2 regions of the Thiorhodococcus fuscus genome follow, and region 2 is predicted to be linked to the other one. Evidence: predicted binding sites of a transcription regulator. Region 2 holds the regulator's gene; the other holds the start of a gene.
The links. The regulator FNR, encoded in region 2, switches genes on or off when oxygen is low (the NO sensors DNR and NnrR bind a similar motif). The targets are predictions, from matches to a motif close to TTGATNTANATCAA.
Positions count from the first base shown of each region.

Region 1: the regulator FNR is predicted to act here: its motif matches at 4,757-4,770, upstream of ACFSJC_RS15040 (phytoene desaturase).

Region 1 covers NZ_JBHUHX010000043.1:7,552-14,967, reverse strand. The annotation lists gene ACFSJC_RS15060 (Coenzyme F420 hydrogenase/dehydrogenase, beta subunit C-terminal domain) at 1-277, opposite strand, end outside; gene bchI (magnesium chelatase ATPase subunit I) at 766-1,794, shown strand; gene ACFSJC_RS15050 (magnesium chelatase subunit D) at 1,791-3,602, shown strand; gene bchO (alpha/beta fold hydrolase BchO) at 3,705-4,586, shown strand; gene ACFSJC_RS15040 (phytoene desaturase) at 4,823-6,361, shown strand; gene ACFSJC_RS15035 (phytoene/squalene synthase family protein) at 6,372-7,415, shown strand.
Region 2 covers NZ_JBHUHX010000040.1:81,821-89,236, reverse strand. The annotation lists gene ACFSJC_RS14520 (CTP synthase) at 1-772, opposite strand, end outside; gene fnr (fumarate/nitrate reduction transcriptional regulator Fnr) at 1,052-1,813, shown strand; gene dnaQ (DNA polymerase III subunit epsilon) at 1,854-2,573, opposite strand; gene rnhA (ribonuclease HI) at 2,554-3,015, opposite strand; gene ACFSJC_RS14500 (class I SAM-dependent methyltransferase) at 3,008-3,772, opposite strand; gene ACFSJC_RS14495 (transglycosylase SLT domain-containing protein) at 3,951-5,384, shown strand; gene ACFSJC_RS14490 (cytochrome b) at 5,526-6,065, opposite strand; gene ACFSJC_RS14485 (extracellular catalytic domain type 1 short-chain-length polyhydroxyalkanoate depolymerase) at 6,160-7,224, opposite strand.

The DNA.
Region 1 (7,416 bases), on a different contig from region 2:
GCATGCGCGCGGCATACTGGGCGCGATGGATGCCGAAGCGCAGCTCGTCGCCGGGCTGGCGGTTGCGGCCATGCAGGCGCTGCTCGATCGATTGGGTCTGGTTGCGCACGAAGACGCATGCCTGGGACATCAGCCCGCTGAGCGCACTATCGCAGAGTCCACAGTCGCTGCACAGACGCGGACGGCCCTTGAGCCGGTCGTCGCTGCTGAGCATGGAAATGGTATCGAGCCCCTTCGATGGCCCGTCGCCGGTGGTGATTTGGAGACTGTCCGTCATGCGATCGCTCTCGGGTAGGATCTTGATTTCGATGGGTCGTGTTCGAATCGCCAGCGATACTGGTCGCTTCTGGCGAGAAGTCGGGCAGTCTGCCCGAAACCGCCCCGCCGAGTCCATCGCTTCGATGCCTGTCCGCAGCCCTGACGCGGTATCCGCCGGCCGCGAACAGACTGGTCGGCGGGTCGGTATGAAGCCGTGGGCGTCCGAGGGCTGTCGCGGTTCCTGTCATCCCCGCAAGATTCCGCCGCGTCCTGTCGAACGACCAGAAAATCGCGTTCGAATGACGCTTTAGGCTTGACCTTCCTCGTGCATGGGCGCTAGGGTCGCGGGCTTAGTTGAATTAGCCCCGGGCTCGATCGGCCATTGGCGATCGGGCCTCGCAGCAACTGGCTCGCGCCCCTGCGCCTGCGCGCTTGATTCCATGGGCGCCCCGATCAAACCGGCCATGAGTGCCTCGTTCTAGATAACAGTCATTAGGTTCGTCGCGTATGCCCATCCCGTTTCCGTTTTCCGCCGTCGTCGCTCAGGAAGAGATGAAGCGCTCCCTGTTGATTGCGGCCATCGACCCGTCGATCGGCGGGGTTCTTGTATTTGGCGACCGGGGAACCGGTAAGTCGACGGCCATTCGCGGACTCGCCGCTCTGCTGCCCAAGATGCAAGCGGTCGATTGCACCTACAACTGCGATCCCGACGCCAGCGACGAGGCGCTCTGCGCCGACTGCCGCGAGAAGCGCGCCAAGGGCACGGCCCTCAAGGGTCGCAAGGTGCCGGTGCCGGTCGTGGATCTGCCGCTCGGCGCCACCGAGGACCGCGTCATCGGTGCGCTCGACCTGGAGCGCGCGCTGACCAAGGGTGAAAAGGCGTTCGAGCCCGGCCTGCTGGCCCGCGCCCATCGCGGCTTCCTCTATATCGACGAGGTCAACCTGCTCGAAGACCATCTGGTCGACTCCCTGCTCGACGTGGCCGCCTCCGGCGAGAACCTGGTCGAGCGCGAGGGCCTCAGCGTGCGTCACCCGGCACGCTTCGTGCTGGTCGGCTCCGGTAACCCGGAAGAGGGCGAGCTGCGTCCGCAGTTGCAGGACCGCTTCGGTCTCTCGGTCGAGGTCAAGACCCCGACCGATCTGCCGACCCGCATGAAGGTCGTGCGCCTGCGCGACGCGTTCGAGCGCGACCGTACCGCCTTCGTCCAGAAGTGGAAGGCCAAGGACGGCAAGGTGCGCCGTCTGATCGAGAAGGGCCGCGCCTTGCTGCCCGAGGTCTCGGTGCCGGACGCCACGCTCGAAGCGGCCGGAAAGCTCTGCATCAAGCTGGGCACCGACGGTTTGCGCGGCGAGCTGACCCTGATCCGCGCGGCGCGCGCACTGGCTGCGCTGCAGGGCGATAAGGAGGTCACGGTCGATCATCTGAAGGAGATCGCCACCTCGGCGTTGCGTCACCGTTTGCGTCGCGATCCGCTCGACGAGTCCGGCTCCACCAGTCGCGTCGAGCGCGCGGTGCAGGAGCTGTTCGGCGAATGAGTAACCTCGGCGCGAATCCCGCCACCGGCGAAGTCGGTGGCCCAGGCCCGCGCCAGGCCGGTCCCTCACCCTGGGACGATGCCGTCCTGGCTGCGGTTCTCATGACGGTCGATCCGGTCGGCACCGGCGGCGTCTGCCTTCGTGCGCTGCCCGGTCCGGTGCGCGACCAGTGGCTCACGGTCATGCGCGATCTGCAGCCCGAGGGCGCGCCGATGCGGCGTATCCCGCTGCACGTCTCCGACGGTCGCCTGCTCGGCGGTCTGGATCTGGCCGCCACGCTCAATGCCGGTCGTCCGGTTGCCGAGCGCGGTCTGCTGGTCGAGGCCGACGGCGGTGTGCTCGAGTTGGCGATGGCTGAGCGCATCGCGCCCGGCACGGCGGCGCGTCTGAACATGGCCTTCGACTCGGGCGAAGTGGTGCTGGAGCGCGACGGCTTGGCCATGCGCACTCCGTCGCGTTTTGCCGTGGTCGCCCTGGACGAGGGTGTCGGCGAGGACGAGGGGCTGCTCAACGCGCTGCTCGACCGTCTCGCCTTCCATCTGGAACTCACCTATGTGCGCGTCCATGAGGCGATCGCCTGCGACTACGAGGTCGAGGAGATCGTCGAGGCACGCGGACGTCTGGCGGATGTGACCATCACCGAGGAACAGATCGAGTCCTTGTGCGGGATCGCGCTGGCGCTCGGCATCCCTTCGCTGCGGGCCTCCATCTTCGCCTGTAGTGCCGCGCGCGCGCATGCCGCGCTGGAAGGGCGCGCCGAGGTGACCGAGGAGGATCTGGCCGTCGCCGGCCGTCTGGTGCTGGCGCCGCGCGCCACTCAGTTGCCGCCGATGGAGCCCCCGGAAGAGGAGCCTCCGCCGCCCGAGCCGGAGGAGCAGGAAGACCAGGACCAGAATCAGTCCAACGAGCAGCAGGAACCGCAGGAGCTCGACGACAAGATTCTGGAGGCGACCAAGGCCGCCATCCCGGCCGGTCTGCTGGCTCAATTGCAGATGGGCAAGCTGCGCCGTTCGCGCTCGCGTGCCACCGGCAAGGCCGGCGCGGTGCAGAATGCGCCTTCGCGCGGTCGTCCGGCCGGTGTGCTGCGCGGCGAGCCGCGTCACGGTCAGCGCATGAACGTGGTCGAAACCCTGCGCGCGGCGGCGCCCTGGCAGCGTCTGCGGCGCGAGGAGCGTGCGCGCGCCGGTCGCGACTCGACCCGCATCGAGGTGCGTCAGGACGACTTCCGCATCACCCGCTTCAAGCACAAGTCCGAGACCACGACCATCTTCGTCGTCGACGCCTCCGGCTCCTCGGCGCTGCACCGTCTGGCCGAGGCCAAGGGCGCGGTCGAGCTGTTGCTGGCCGACTGCTATGTGCGTCGCGACAAGGTCGCCCTGGTCGCCTTCCGAGGCAAGGGGGCCGAGGTGCTGCTGCCGCCGACCCGCTCGCTGGTGCGCGCCAAGCGCAGCCTGGCCGGTCTGCCAGGCGGCGGCGGAACGCCGCTGGCGTCTGGGATCGATCTCGGCATGGCCATCGCCGACTCGGTCCAGCGTCGTGGCGGAACGCCGGTGCTCATCGTCATGACCGACGGTCGGGCCAACGTCGCCCGCGACGGCAGCGGCGGACGTGCCCGTGCCGGTGAGGAGGGTCTGGCGGCGGCGCGTCTGGTGCGCTCGCTCGAAATCACCGCATTGGTGATCGATACCTCGCCCCGGCCTCAGCAGCAGGGCAAGGACCTGGCGAAAGAGATGGGCGCGGTCTATCTGCCGCTCCCGCATGCCGATGCCACCTCGCTGAACCAGGCGGTGCGCGCGACGACAGGTTAGTCGGCAATGAGGACATCGATCCGATCGTCGATGCGCAGGCGTTCGCATCGATGCATCGGATCGATGACGGGATCATGGACTCTACGGGGTTGCGCCGCACCGATGGACGACAGACTCGACTGGGAAAGGGATGGCCGCGATTGGCCGAACCGGGAGCACAGCCGCTTCGTTTCGGCGGGCGGTCTGCGCTGGCATGTCCAGCGGATGGGGCAGGGGCCGGTGCTGCTCATGCTGCACGGGACGGGTGCCTCGACCCATTCCTGGCGCGACTTCGCGCCCGAGCTTGCCGAACACTTCACTCTGATCGCACCCGACATGCCGGGGCACGGCTTCACCGACTCGCCGGTCTACGATCGCATGTCGCTGCCCGGTATGGCCGGTTTCGTCGGCGAGCTGGTGCGCGAGCTGGGCGTGACGCCGGATCTGGTGCTCGGCCATTCGGCCGGCGCGGCCATCCTCATTCAGGCCTGTCTGGACGGCTGGATCGCGCCGCGCGCCATCATTAGCCTGAACGGCGCGCTGCTGCCCTGGCGCGGCGTTCCCGGTCGCATCTTTTCCCCAGCGGCCAAGCTGTTCGCACGCAATGCGCTGGCCTCGCACTATTTCTCCTGGCGCGCCAAGGATCGACGCATGATCCAGCGTCTGGTCGACAGCACCGGCTCCAAGCTGGATCCGCTCGGGGTCGATTTCTATCAGCGTCTGATCCGCTCGCCGGCGCATGTGCGCTCCTCGCTGTCGATGATGGCCAACTGGAATCTCGGGCTGATGGAGCAGGGCTTGCCACGGCTCGAAACGTCGCTCTTCCTGGTCGTCGGCGAGGAGGATTCGACCGTCTCGCCGCGCGAGGCGCGCCGGGTACGCCAGCATTTCCAGCCCGCCGCCGAGATCGTCGCCTTGCCCGGCTTGGGGCATCTGGCGCACGAGGAGCGTCCACGCGAGGTCGCCGATACCGTGCGTCGGATCGCCGCCCAATTCGGGCTCTGAGAGCGGGAGCCTCCAGCTCCCAGCGACCAGCGTCCAGCCGACGACTCACCGAGCGCGGTTGACCCTCAATGTTTGTGCGGGCGGGGTTACGTTTGGACGCCGTGACGCGAGGTCGGCGCTATGATTCCCAAAAGCTGGTAGCTGGTAGCTGGTAGCTCTTGCCATTTTCGTTGACGGGTATCAGGACGTCGCATGTCCGGGCTCCTGCTATACTGTCAACCAATATTGACAGTGATATGAGTAATAAGAACTTGACAGTTGCGGCTCAGCAGGCTCCTGGTAGCGATCAGAAAAAACCGCACGCGGTCGTCATCGGCAGCGGTATCGGCGGTCTGGCGGCGGCGATCCGTCTCGCGGCGCGTGGCTATCGGGTGACGATTCTCGAAAAACTGGACGCCCCGGGCGGGCGTGCCTACGTTCATAAACGCGATGGCTTCAGCTTCGACGCCGGACCGACCATCATCACCGCGCCCTTCCTGCTCGAAGAGTTGTGGGGACTGTGCGGCCGACGCTTCGAGGACGATGTCGATCTGCGTTTGATGGATCCCTTCTACCGGATCCGCTTCGACGACGGTCGCGTCTTCGACTACAGCGGCGACGCCGAGAAGGTCAAGGCCCAGATCGCCCAGTATTCGCCGGCCGACGTCGAGGGCTACGATCGCTTCATGGCCATGAGCGAGAAGGTGTTCAAGGTCGGGTTCGAGGATTTGGCTCACGTGCCTTTCAGTTCCTGGACCGACATGCTCAAGATCGCGCCGCAGATGGCGTTGCTGCAGAGCTACCGCACCGTCTACGGCATGGTGTCCAAGTACATCAAGGATCCCTACATCCGCCAGGTGCTCTCCTTCCATCCGCTGCTGATCGGCGGCAATCCCTTCACCGTCACCTCCATCTACGTCCTCATCTCCTTCCTGGAGCGTAAATGGGGCGTGCATTCGGCGATGGGCGGCACCGGCGCCGTGGTCAATGGGCTGGTGAGCCTGGTCGAGGGGCAGGGGACCGAGATCCGCTACAAGAGCGAGGTCGAGCGCATCCTGGTCAAGAACGGCAGGGCGACGGGGGTGCGTCTGACCTCGGGCGAGGAGATTCCGGCGCATGTCGTGATCTCGGACGTCGATCCGGCGACCACCTACGGCAAGATGATGGCGGAACAGCCGCGCAAGCGCTGGACCGACGAGAAGATCGATCGTTCCGCCTTTTCCACCGGACTCTTCGTCTGGTACTTTGGCACCAAGCGCCAGTATCCGGACGTCAAGCATCACACCATCCTGCTCGGGCCGCGCTACAAGGGGCTCATCCAGGATATCTTCAAGCATAAAAAGCTCGCCGAGGACTTCAGTCTCTATCTGTACCGTCCGACGGCGACCGACCCGAGTCTGGCACCGGAAGGTTGCGATACCTTCTACGCCCTGGCTCCGGTTCCGCACCTGGAGAGCGGGACCGATTGGGAAGCCCAGGCCGAGCCGTACCGCGCCAGGATCGCCCGTTATCTCAGCGAGACGGTTCTTCCAGGATTGGAGGATCAGATCGCGACCTCGCTGGTGACCACGCCCCTGGACTTCAAGCATCGCTTGAACTCGCATCTGGGCGCCGGTTTCAGCTTCGAGCCCACCTTGATGCAGAGTGCCTGGTTCCGGCCGCACAACAAGAGCGAAGAGGTGGATGGTCTTTATCTGGTCGGTGCGGGGACGCATCCCGGGGCAGGCGTGCCCGGCGTCATCTCCTCCGCGCGTGTCCTCGATACGGTGGTTCCCGATGCCTCAACTTTTGACTGAGCAGAACGACATGAAGAAGAAACATGCCTCGGCGGCGGATGTCACCGCCTGCCGTGATCTGCTGCGCTGTGGATCGCGTTCCTTCTATGCCGCTTCCTTCCTCTTGCCGCAGCGCTTCCGCGACCCGGCGATGGCGCTCTACGCCTTCTGTCGCATCGCCGACGACGCCATCGACTGCGTCGGCGACGATCCGGTGCTGCAGGCCGACGCGCTCGAGATGCTCCACGATCGGCTCGACCGCATCTATGCCGGGCAGCCCATCGACGATCCGGCCGACCGCGCCCTGGCCGACGTGGTGGTCGAGTTCGCCATGCCCAAACGTCTGCTCGAAGCGCTGCTCGAAGGCTTCGAGTGGGATGCCGAGGGGCGCCGCTACGAGACCATCTCCGGCGTCTACGATTATTCGGCCCGCGTCGCCGGCACTGTCGGCGCCATGATGGCTGCTCTCATGGGCGCCCGCTCCGAAGCGCTGGTCGCGCGCGCCTGCGACCTTGGCGTCGCCATGCAGATCACCAACATCTGCCGCGATGTCGGCGAGGATGCCCGTAACGGTCGCGTCTATCTCCCGCTCGATTGGATGCGCGAGGCCGGGATCGATCCCGAGGAGTGGCTTAAGGACCCCGTCTTCAACGAGGCGCTGGCCTCGGTCATCCGGCGCATGCTCGATACCGCCGACAGGCTCTACCAGCGCGCCGACGCGGGTATCGCCGGACTGCCGATGGGGTGTCGTGCCGGTATCAACGCCGCGCGTTATCTCTATGCCGAGATCGGTCGCCAGCTCGAGCGTCAGGGGCTGGACTCCATCACCCGACGCGCGATCGTACCGCCGCAGCGCAAGCTGCAGCTCATCGCGCCCATCCTCGGCAAGGCCGTCCTCACCCCGCGCCAGATCTCCGCGCCTGCGTTGGAGGAAACCCGCTTCCTCGTCGACGCCGTCGTTACCGCGACCCCCAAGCAGGCCCCAGCCGGCGTCGGTGGACGCGTCATGTGGGTGCTCGAACTCTTCGAAACCCTCGAAGAGCGCGAGCGCGCCGCCGCCCTGGAGGCTCGCTGAG
Region 2 (7,416 bases):
AGTCGTCGAGCTGCTGGGCGTGCAGCAAGCGCGGGATGCGGTAGATATTGTCGGCGTCCACCGCCGAGATGACGGCGTTCTCCGGAACGTTGGTGAAGAGCGCGATCTTGCGCCGCTCCTCGTCCGGCAGCAGCGTCTCGGAGCGGCACAGGAGGATATCGGGTTGGATACCGATGGAGCGCAGCTCCTTCACCGAGTGCTGGGTCGGCTTGGTCTTGATCTCGCCGGCGGTACGAATGAACGGCACCAAGGTCAGATGCATGAAGAGCGCGTTCTCGCGGCCCTCTTCGACACGCATCTGACGGATCGCCTCCAGGAATGGCAGCGATTCGATGTCGCCGACGGTGCCGCCGATCTCGACCATGGCGACATCCGCGCCCTCGGCCCCGAGACGGATGCTCTGCTTGATCTCGTCGGTAATGTGCGGAATGACCTGCACGGTACGGCCCAGATAGTCGCCGCGCCGCTCCTTGCGGAGCACGCTGTCGTAGATCTGGCCCGTGGTGAAATTGTTGTTGCGCCCCATGCGGGTGCGCAGAAAGCGCTCGTAGTGGCCCAGGTCGAGGTCGGTCTCGGCACCGTCGTCCGTGACATAGACCTCGCCATGCTGAAAGGGACTCATGGTGCCCGGATCCACGTTGATGTAGGGATCGAGCTTGATCATGGTGACCTTGAGGCCACGCGCTTCGAGCAATGCCCCGAGGGAAGCCGATGCAATACCTTTGCCCAGCGATGAAACGACACCGCCGGTGATGAAAATATACTTGGTCATAGGGAAACAAAAGGAGGGTCGAGGGGTGATAGCCCGAATGCCCGGACAAACTACCAAAATCGCCGCCCCGGCTCAATCGAGCGCGCGACCAGCTGGCACCTGGAACAGCCCGTGATCAGGCACCGAGCGACGAAAGGTATCTGGAGCCGAAGAGCCTTCGCACACGGAATGCCGCCCTTGTATTCTGATGTGGATCAGGTTACAAAATGCTAATATTTGATCCAGATCAAACAGCAGAATGAAAACCCTACCGTCGATGTCAGTCTAAGGGGCGGCGCCTTGAATCAGCGAAAAGTGATCTCTCTAGAAACCATCCGTGTCGCCTGTAAAAATTGTACGCTGTCCTCTCTATGCCTGCCCATGGGCCTGGTTGCAGAGGACGTCGAGCGTTTGGACGACATCGTCAAACGAGCCCGTCCCCTGCATCGGGGCGACTTCCTGTTTCGCGAGGGCGATCGCTTCCGCTCTCTGTACGTCGTCAAAACCGGATCGGTCAAGACTTTCGCGCCCAGCCCAGAGGGCGGGGAGCAGGTGCTCGGCTTCCACCTGCCGGGCGAGATCATCGGCATGGACGCCATCGACAAGGATGCCCATGCCTGTTCGGCCAAGGTACTCGAAACCTCCGCGATCTGCGAGATACCCTTCGGCCGTCTCGAAGAACTCACCTCGATCATCCCCAGCCTTCAGCATCAGATGTACCGGTTGCTGAGCAAGGAAATCGGACAGGACACGGACATGCTGCTGCTGCTCGGCAAGAAGAACGCCGAGGAACGCCTGGCCGCCTTTCTGCTGAGCCTGTCGCAACGTCTGCACAAGCGCGGACTGTCGCCGTCCGACTTCTATCTCAGCATGTCGCGGCACGAGATCGGCAACTATCTCGGTCTCGCGGTCGAAACCGTCAGTCGGCTCTTCACGCGCTTTCAAGAAGACGGCCTGATGCGTGTCGACCGCAAGCATATCCAATTGCTCGATCTCACCGCGCTCGAATCCCTGGTCGGCGGATCCGGACAGGGACGCCGCCAGCAACAACAGCAAACCTGAAGGAGCACCTGGACGCAACGTTCAGGGCAAAGACAAAGACTCAAACGTCCTTGAGCCAGAGACAACCGTCGGAACAGCCCGACTGAATGGCCGACAGGCGCCGTGCGTGCGCCTCCAGGGCCGCATCGTCGGCACGCACCACCCGCAGCGACGGGCGCTCCGGATCGATCCGGCCGCGATGCACCACGCGCGAGCCCCCGCCATCCTCTTCGCGCGATTCGCTCCCCAGGTGCAGCGCCACCTGCCCCCCCGTCATCGCGAGATAGACGTCGGCGAGGATCTCGGCGTCGAGCAAGGCCCCGTGCAGTTCGCGGTGCGAATTGTCGACCGAGTAGCGCTTGCAGAGCGCATCCAGGCCGTTGCGCTGCCCGGGATGGAGCCGCCGCGCCATCGCGAGGGTATCCGTCACCTCGCACAGATCGGCGACACAGGGCGCATCCGGGCGCCAGCGCCTGAATTCGTGATCGAGGAAGCCGACGTCGAAGGGGGCGTTGTGTATGATGAGTTCGGCGCCCGCGACGAAGCGCACGAAGGACTCGGCCACCTCCTCGAAGCGCGGCTTGTTGGCGAGGAACTCGTTGGTAATCCCATGCACCTCGATCGCGCCGGCGTCGATCTCGCGGTCGGGCTGAATGTAGTGATGGAAGTTGTTGCGTGTCAGGCGGCGGTCGACCATCTCGACGCAGCCGATTTCGATGATGCGGTGCCCCTCTTTCGGGTCCAGACCGGTGGTTTCGGTATCAAGAACGATCTGACGCACGACTGCCCTCCTGATCGATGACGCCTCGGTTGGCGAGACGGTCGGCGCGCTCGTTTTCGGCATGCCCGGCATGTCCCTTGACCCAGTGCCAGCCGACCTGATGCGCGCCCAGCGCGCGATCCAGACGCTCCCAGAGGTCGCGATTCTTGACCGGCTGGCGCCCGGCGGTCATCCAGCCGTTGCGCTTCCAACGCGGCATCCACTCGCCGACACCGCGCTTGACGTACTGAGAGTCGGTCGTGATCTCGATACAGGTCGGACGCGTCAGCGACTCCAGGGCGGCGATGACGGCCATCAGCTCCATGCGATTGTTGGTGGTCTCGCGCTCGCCGCCGAACAGCTCCTTCTCCACCTCGCCCCAGCGCAACAGCACACCCCAGCCTCCCCGACCGGGATTGCCCTTGCAGGCGCCGTCGGTGAAGGCCTGAACGCAATCAGACATGACCTGTTCCTCGTGTCGTCGGACGGACCGCGCGGCCCGATAGCAAAGCGGAAGCCTTCGCCATACGCGGGCGCAAAGGCGTGACGGTGGCGACGCGCTTGACCGCGCGCATCACATAGATGCCGCCCAGAATCGGCCAAAAGCGTCGCCCCATGAGATCGAAGCCCCCACAACGGGGCCCCTGAAGACTCGCCAACGGCGGGCGGAACATCCTGTATTCGCAGCATTCCAGATCGCAGCCCTGCACCGACAGCCAATCCCGAACCTGTCCGGGACGATGAAAGCGACCGCACCAGGGCATCCGTCCCTTGGAGCGCCAGAGAAGACGACGTGCACCCCAGGGGCTCAAGGCGTTGAATCCCACGATCACGACCCGTCCCTCGGGGATGAGGATTCGCTCGACCTCTCCCAGCACTCCCTGGGGATCGGAGGCGAAATCCAGCGTGTGAGGTAGAAGCACGGCATCGATGCTGTCGGAGGAGAACGGAAGCTGCTGAACCGATCCGATGACCCGAGAGCCCTCCGAATCGAGCACGGACTCGAACGGCATGAGAACGCGGTGGCGGATGCGGCTGGCGGCGAGAACGTCCCGGAAGACCTCTGTCGCGCCGATCTGCACCAGATGGTAGCCGAAGATGGTGTTGAGCAACCCCTGCACGCAGGCACACTCAAGCCTCGCCACCTCCTGTCCAAGCGGGGAGCGATACCAGTCTGGCAAGCGGGCCAGCGGGGATTCCTGACGGGTGGAAACGATCATGGGGATGCCTCTTGAGGCCGCACATGGTACCAGGATCGACACGCCTGTCGTGCCGCCGATAAGACCCAAGCCATACGGCAAACCTGGAATTAAGCCGCCCCTTTGCGTATGATGGCACGCGTAAAATCATAATATCTCGCTCAAACAGGCAGTTACATAATTTCAAGTCGGGGTTCCCATGACTGAAGCCAGCCTTGTCGGACGCGCAGCCTGCGCGCTGGCTGTCCTTGCCCTGCCGCTGATGCCGGGCTGCGCGAACCGAACGGATGTCGCGACGATCGAACAACCCTACGGCAGTTATGCCGGCACCGTTTCGGCACGCGAATACGGATTCGTCAAGCCCGCTCGCGATGTCTCCGTTTCCGGACGCACCAAGTTGGCCCAGGGAGGCAGCAAAGGAGATCTCTGGTCACGCGTTCGAGCCGGGATGCAGCTCGACCTCCACGCGAACGCACGCATCGACAGCACGCTGGAGCGATTCAGGCGCGATCCGCGCTACCTCGAAAAGCTCTCCCAGCGCGCTTCGCCCTACCTGCCTCAGATCGTCGCCGAAATCGAGAGCCGCGGGTTCCCAATGGAACTCGCCCTCCTGCCGCATGTGGAAAGCCGCTACAACCCCGCAGCAACCTCACCGAAAGCCGCCGGCGGCATGTGGCAGTTCATGCCCTATACTGCGCGGGAAATGGGCCTGAGACTGGATGGCGGTTATGACGAGCGTCGTGACGTCGTCGCATCAACGCGTGCCGCGCTGAACTATCTCGAACAGCTCAGCCGTCGCTTCGATGGGGACTGGGAACTGGCAATGGCCGCCTACAACTGCGGCCCAGGACGCGTCGAATCGGCGATCGCCGCCAACCGCCGCAAGGGCAAGCCCACCGATTTCTGGTCGCTCGACCTGCCCTCCGAGACCAAGAATTACGTTCCGCAGATCCTCGCCGACGCACGATTGATCGCCGAAGCCCGCAAGTATGGCCAGCACCTGCCGAGCATCCCCGACCGACCTGGCATGGAAGTCATTCGCAGCCGCGAACCCATGGACCTGGTCAAGGTGGCAACCGCGAGCGGGGTCGATCTCGACGTGCTGCGTCAGCTCAACCCAACCCTCAAGATCAAGGCCGGTCGATCGATACGCCAGCTGAGGGTTCCGGCCGGGATGGGAGCCAAGATCAGCGCCAAGTCCGCGAAGATCGACGTCATACCGATGGTGCCCGGCGCCATGTCCTCGCGCGTTGCGGTCCGAGTCCATCAGCGCCAGCCGAGCTTCGTCGACGAATCCATGCTCGACAACAAGGATCACGTCGTGCGTAACGGCGAGACACTGGCCTCGGTCGCCTTACGCCACGGACTGGACCTCAAGACCCTGGCCGACTGGAACGGCATGTCGGTTCGCGACCCGCTACTGCCCGGACAGACCCTGAGCATCCCGACCCAGAAGCGGACCTCCGCCGTGCTCACCCATCGCGTGCGCAAAGGCGACTCCATTTCGGCTATCGCCCGTCGCTACGGGGTGACGACCGCCGATATCCGCCGCTGGAATCCGGTCGTGGAGAAACGCTTCAACCCGGGCGATACGCTACGCATCTATCGCCGCACCGCGAACGGATCCAGCTAAATCGACCTGGCGATCGCCTGACGAAGACGTCGAGAGCCGCGCGTCTTCGTCAGGCGATCCATACGCCCCCACCTCGCGACACCGCCGAACTCCGCACGGTGTCGCGGCAACGGACTCCGAAGACCCCATCGCCGCAACGACCTACCAAGGCAGCATGCGCCGAAGCCCGTTGTCCTTCAGAACATACTGATGCCAGAGCGCCGCGACCACGTGCAGCGCGATCAGCGCATAGAGAAAGAGTTCCATCGGCTCGCCATGGAAAACGTTCTCCATGAGCTCGTGCAGGGCATGCATCTCGCCCGTGATAGACGGAATCTGAGTGCCGAAGAAATCAGCCGCATAGCCCTTCGAGGCGACACGCAGATAGCCGAAGATGGGAACCAGCAGGGTTGAGAGATTGAGCAGAACGTGGGCCGCGTTGGCCGCGAACTGACTCCACTTGGGCGCATCCAGCATGGCCGGCGGAGGGACGATCTTGCGCCAGCCGATCCGGGCGATGGTCACCAGGAAGACCAGGATGCCGAGCGACATGTGGAGCCGAAGCCAGAAAAGCTCGGACTCCTCGGGAGCGGCCTCGCGCAGACTGTTGGTGACGAAGAGACCAAGTAGAAGCAGGGCTACCAGCCAGTGAAACCCCTGTGCGACCAGGCCATAACGCGCGACCTTGATATCTTGACTCACGGACGATTACCTCATGTTGAGTATCAGGAAACCGCGATTCTTACATGGGATTGCGCAAAAAACTATTTGGCCTGAATCGACTCCCCGGCGCGGATCAGCCGCCCTTGGGGTGCTCAAGAAAGAATCGCAGGATCTCACGCGAGGCATCCGGCCCTTGCGGTTCGGTAAAGGCATGCAGGGCACTACCACCCGACCAACCATGTCCAGCTCCATGGATCGACCAGAACTCGGCGCAACGACGACCAGCAGGATCGGCGTAGACCCAGCGACTATACGCGTAGCCGTCAGGCACGCGCCCCTGCTCCGCCGGTCGTTCATCAGGGCCGCCGACGACGAAACCAGCCTGCGCGATCAGACGCGCGGCGTTGTTCGGATGCACCGTCGCGTCCGCGTCGCCCTGGAACAGAATCATGGGAACGGGCGCGCGTCCTAGCCCCAGGCTCGCATTCGCCGCCGGCGCACCCTGATGCATGACGACCAAGGCGGACATGAGATCGCGCGCCGCGCCATAGACCAACCCTGAATGAACGCCTGCGGCCGCGAAGAGCTCTGGATAGAGCGCGGCCAGAGTAGCCGCCATGGCCCCGCCGGCCGAAAAGCCCGCGACATAGACCCTGCGCCTATCGACCGGATGGCTGGAGAGGATCTGGCGAACCAGGCCGGCAATGATTCCGGGCTCCCCCTGATCGACCGATTGATTCGTCTCTTCGTACCAGCCCCAACAGCGATTGGCATTGGCCGCAACGGACTGCGCCGGGCATAGCAGATACACGCCCTGCTCCATCGCCAGCGCCTGCATTCGGGTCGATGCCACGAAATCATCGGGATCCTGCGTGCACCCATGGAGCATGAGCAACAGCGGACGTGGAGCATCCGCCCGAGGGCCGGGCGGAGGGACAAAAAACCGATAATCTCGCGCACCCGATGCGTTCGCGAAGGTCCCGGACGACCACCCCGGAGATTCGACCGATGCCGGCGCGTGCGCGTCCCGAACGACCTCGAATTCGCCATCGATCACTGAACCCGAAGCGGCGCCAGGCTCGGGAGCGGATGGACCCTTGCTCAGCGCGCGCCCAATGAGCGCCGCCGCCTCGGCAACCTGGCCGGCTCGTGTCAACCGAGTGGCCTCCTGCATCGCGGCCTTCCAGGAATCTTTCATGGGAACGCGTCCGATTGATACGGCGATCGCCCGCCGCCCGCCAGAAATCCCGAGCCCAAGCCCGAGGACGAAACGGCAGGCTAGAGCATGGCCTTCACCGGGTCAACGCGAGCCCCTGTCGACGCAGCGCAGAACCAACCGACCGAGCTGGACAAAACCACCATTTCCTCGGGTTGCCGCCGACCTCAAGTC